DNA from 2 places in the Brotocaccenecus cirricatena genome. Region 1 is predicted to be linked to the other one. Evidence: predicted binding sites of a transcription regulator. Region 1 holds the regulator's gene; the other holds the start of a gene.
What was found. The regulator HrcA, encoded in region 1, represses chaperone genes, less so after heat shock. The targets are predictions, from matches to a motif close to TGTTAGCACTCNNNNNNNNNGAGTGCTAACA.
Positions count from the first base shown of each region.

Region 2: the regulator HrcA is predicted to act here: its motif matches at 1,180-1,210, upstream of LKD37_RS16760 (co-chaperone GroES).

Region 1 is NZ_JAJEPW010000029.1:16,107-18,305, forward strand. It holds gene LKD37_RS10175 (TIGR03943 family putative permease subunit) at 1-326, shown strand, start outside; gene hrcA (heat-inducible transcriptional repressor HrcA) at 765-1,814, shown strand; gene grpE (nucleotide exchange factor GrpE) at 1,811-2,199, shown strand, end outside.
Region 2 is NZ_JAJEPW010000107.1:2,553-4,751, forward strand. It holds gene LKD37_RS16750 (RluA family pseudouridine synthase) at 1-406, shown strand, start outside; gene LKD37_RS16755 (CDP-alcohol phosphatidyltransferase family protein) at 437-1,081, shown strand; gene LKD37_RS16760 (co-chaperone GroES) at 1,253-1,537, shown strand; gene groL (chaperonin GroEL) at 1,574-2,199, shown strand, end outside.

The sequences.
Region 1 (2,199 bases):
TCTGGTATGTGGACATGATGGACAACCCCCAGCGCTACGACGGCGTCACCGTGCGGTATAAGGCGCTGATGTGCCACTCCAAGAAGTTCCCGGGGATCCACTGCCCCGGCCGCTTCGCCATGGTGTGCTGCAACAACGATATGCAGTTCCTGGCCCTGGTGTGCAAGGGGGAGGGACTGGAGAAGTTCAAGAACCGCCAGTGGGTGGAGATCCAGGCCACCGTGAAGAAGGAGCAGTGCCAGGCCTACGACGGCGAGGGGCCGGTGCTGTACGTCACCGATGTGAAGCCCTGCCAGAAGCCGGACCCGGAGAACGTCAGCTTCTGATACGTGTCGTAATATCTGCGCCGAATAATACAAATAGTAAAAGAGGAACGGCTGCGCCGTTCCTCTTTTGCTTGTCAAAAAGTATCCCTGCCGTGACACCACAAGGGAGAAATCGTCCTGTTCCCAGGGTGACGCGGCCCGCTGAGGGCAGCGGGCCCTACGGACGGCCTGCCGGTCCCCCCGTTCCTGTAGGGCGGGGCCCGCGTCTGCCCACCATCGTGCCAGCCGACTGGCAGGCATTGTGTCATGCCCGCCAGTCGGGGCACTTCCTCGAAATCGCCTTGCTTCATCCGCCACCGGCGGCGCTTCGGCGATTTCCCCGGCGGAAAACCGGCTTTGTTTACAAATAATTCAAAGGCTTCCACTTGACAAGGGCGGCGGGGGGTGGTAAACTGCGTTTAGCACTCAGGAAGTTGGAGTGCTAACGGAGAAAACGATATGGAATTGACCGATCGAAAAAGACAGATACTGAAGATCGTGGTGGAGGAATATGTGGCGGCGGCGGAGCCGGTGGGCTCCAAGGCCATCGCCCAGAGGATGCCCGGCAAGATCAGCTCCGCCACCATCCGCAACGAGCTGGCGGACCTGACGGAGATGGGCTATCTGGAACAGCCCCACACCTCCGCCGGACGGGTCCCCTCCGCCAAGGGCTACCGACTGTACGTCAACGAGCTGATGGAGCGGCGGTCCCTGAGCCGGGAGGAGGAGGAAAAGCTCAACACCTCCCTGGCCGAGAAGCTGGCGGGAACGGACCAGGTCATGGCCCGGGCGGGCCAGATGGTCTCGTCCTTTGTGGGCTATCCGGCTTACACCGTGGCGGACCACAAAACCGCCGCCACCGTGCGGCGCTTTGAGCTGATCCCCGTGGACCAGAGCAGCTTCATCGCCGTGGTGATGCTGTCGGACAGCCAGGTGAAAAGCCAGCTGCTGCCCCTGCAGCTTCCGGTGGCCGACGGGGGCCTGCCGGACATGAGCCATCTGCTGAACACCCATTTCACCGGCATCGGGCCGGAGGACATGAACGGACGGCTGATGAGCCTGTCGGAGCAGGTGTCCGGCCAGTGGTTCCTGCCGCTGAACCAGGTGGTGGAATATGCCGGACGGCTATTGAAGGAAGCCAACAGCCAGGAGGTCTTTACCGGCGGGGCCAAGGAGTTCCTGCGGTTCCCGGAATACCGGGACGCGGACAAGGCCCACGACCTGATGACCTTTATGGTGGACAATAAAGAACAGCTGCCCGCGCCCACGGAGGGCGGCCCGGTGCAGATCCTCATCGGCCCCGAAAATCTCAACGAGGCCCTGCGGGACAGCAGCGTGGTGGTGGCCAGCTATGACATCGGAGACAATATGCGGGGACTGGTGGGCGTGGTCGGACCCACCCGGATGGACTACGCCACCGTGGCGGCGCGCCTGAGCTACTTTGCCGAGAGCCTGGGCCGCATGTTCGGGAAGAACCAGCTGCCCCCCAAGGAGGACCAGGAAACATGAGCGAGAATGTGAATCAGGAAAACAAGCAGGAACAGGAAAACACGGACACCCCGGAGACCCAGCCCCAGCAGGAGCCGTCTCCGGAAACGGCGGAGGAGACCTTCACCGTCACCCGGGACCAGATGGAGAAAATGGAGCAGCTGGCCAAGATGGTGTCCGACGCCAGCGACAAATATCTGCGGCTGGCAGCGGAGTATGACAACTTCCGCAAGCGCACCGCCAAGGAGAAGGAAAGCCTCTACGGCGACGCCAAGGCCGACACCGTGAAGCCCTTTTTGGAGGTGCTGGACAACCTGGAGCGGGGCCTGGCCCAGTTCGAGGAGGGGGACCCCCACCGCCAGGGTATGGAGATGATCTGCAAGCAGTTCATGACCGTGCTGGAAAA
Region 2 (2,199 bases), on a different contig from region 1:
ATGTCTGGCAGTGGGGAATTTCCGGGAGGACAGCGGCACCGTGGACGCCCCCATCGGCCGCCATCCGGTGGACCGCAAGCGCATGGCGGTGGTGCGGCAGGGGGGCCGGGAGGCCGTGACCCATTGGGAGGTCATCGCCCGGTATCCCGGCGTCACCCATCTGCGCTGCCGTCTGGAAACCGGCCGCACCCACCAGATCCGGGTCCATCTGGCCTATATCGGCCACCCCATCCTGGGGGACACGGTGTACGGGGCCAAAAAGTCCGTGGCCGGGCTGACGGGCCAGTGCCTCCACGCGGTGGGCCTGCGGTTCATCCACCCCCGCACCGGGGAGCCGGTGGAGCTGACCTGCCCCCTGCCGGAGGAGTTCGTGCGCATGCTGGAAAAGCTGCGGCGGAACGCGTGAAGCATGAGATATGAAAATGAGGATGTGCCTATGATCGGCTTTTATGACTATACGGTGCTGGCCACCTACGCCGCCACGGCCCTGGGGGTGACGGGTATGTTCCAGGCGGTGGAGGGGCGGCACCTGACCGCTGTGTTCTGCCTGCTGGCGGCGGGACTGCTGGACTGCTTCGATGGCCGCATTGCCCGCACCAAAAAGGACCGCAGCCATCAGCAGCAGTCCTTCGGCATCCAGATTGACTCACTCAACGACGTGCTGTGCTTCGGAGCGCTGCCGTCGGTGGCGGGCTACTGCGCCTGGAGCCGGTGGAGCGATGCCCCAACTCCGGTATGGTATGGGGCGGCGCTGTGCGTGTTCACCCTGGCGGGACTGATCCGGCTGGCGTATTTCAACGTCACCGAGGAGGAGCGCCAGCAGACGGAGGGCGGCGGGCGGAAATACTATCTGGGCCTGCCCATCACAGCCAGTGCCCTGGTCTTTCCGCTGTTTTACCTGCTGGGCCTGCTGCTGCCCGGCGGGCCGTATATCCTGGCGGCGGGAATGCTGCTGCTGGCGGCGCTGTATGTGACCCCGCTGCGCATTCCCAAGCCCGGCCTTGCCGCCATCTGCCTTCTTTCGGCGGTGGGGGCTCTGGAGCTGGCGGGGCTGATCCTGGCCGCTCTGGGGCGGCTGTGACCGGAAGGTCCCCTGTCCATATTTGACCAATTTGTGAATTTTTGAATTTTTTCCAAAATCCCCCTTGCAAAATCCAAATAGTGTGGTATGATAATCAGCGTTAGCACTCCAGGAAGTCGAGTGCTAACGCTGAACTCGTTTATTATGTAAAGATATAAGGAGGAACCAACTATGAAACTGACACCGCTTGCTGATCGCGTTGTGCTGAAGATGACGGAGGCGGAGGAGACCACCAAGGGCGGCATCATCCTCACCGGCTCTGCCAAGGAGAAGCCCTCTGTGGCGGAAGTGATCTCCGTGGGCCCCGGCGGCGTTGTGGACGGCAAGACCGTTACCATGACCGTCAAGCCCGGCGACAAGGTCATCACCGACAAGTATGCCGGCACCAAGGTCACCCTGGAGGACGTGGAGTATATCATCGTCAAGCAGGCTGACATCCTGGCTATCGTTGAGTAAAAAATTCGCTGTCTGTTTTAATTAGGAGGCAATACTATGGCTAAGATTATCAAGCGCGGCGAGGAAGCCCGCAAAGCTCTGGAGTCCGGCGTCAATCAGCTGGCCGATACCGTAAAGATCACCCTGGGCCCCAAGGGCCGCAACGTGGTGCTGGATAAGAAGTTCGGCACGCCCCTGATCACCAACGACGGTGTGTCCATCGCCAAGGAGATCGAGCTGGACGATCCGTTTGAGAACATGGGCGCTCAGCTGGTGCGTGAGGTATCCACCAAGACCAACGACGTGGCCGGCGACGGCACCACCACCGCCACCCTGCTGGCCCAGGCCATGATCCGCGAGGGTCTGAAGAACCTGGCCGCCGGCGCCAACCCCATCGTCATGAAGAAGGGCATGGCCAAGGCCGTGGATGCCGCCGTGGCCGCCATCCGCCAGCAGAGCCAGAAGGTCAACGGCACCGACGACATTGCCCGCGTGGGCACCGTCTCCTCCGGCGACGCCTTCATCGGCAAGCTCATCGCCGAGGCCATGGAGAAGGTCTCCGCCGACGGCGTCATCACCATCGAGGAGTCCAAGACCGCCGAGACCTATTCCGAGGTGGTGGAGGGCATGATGTTCGACCGGGGCTATATCACCCCCTATATGGTCACCGACACCGACAAGAT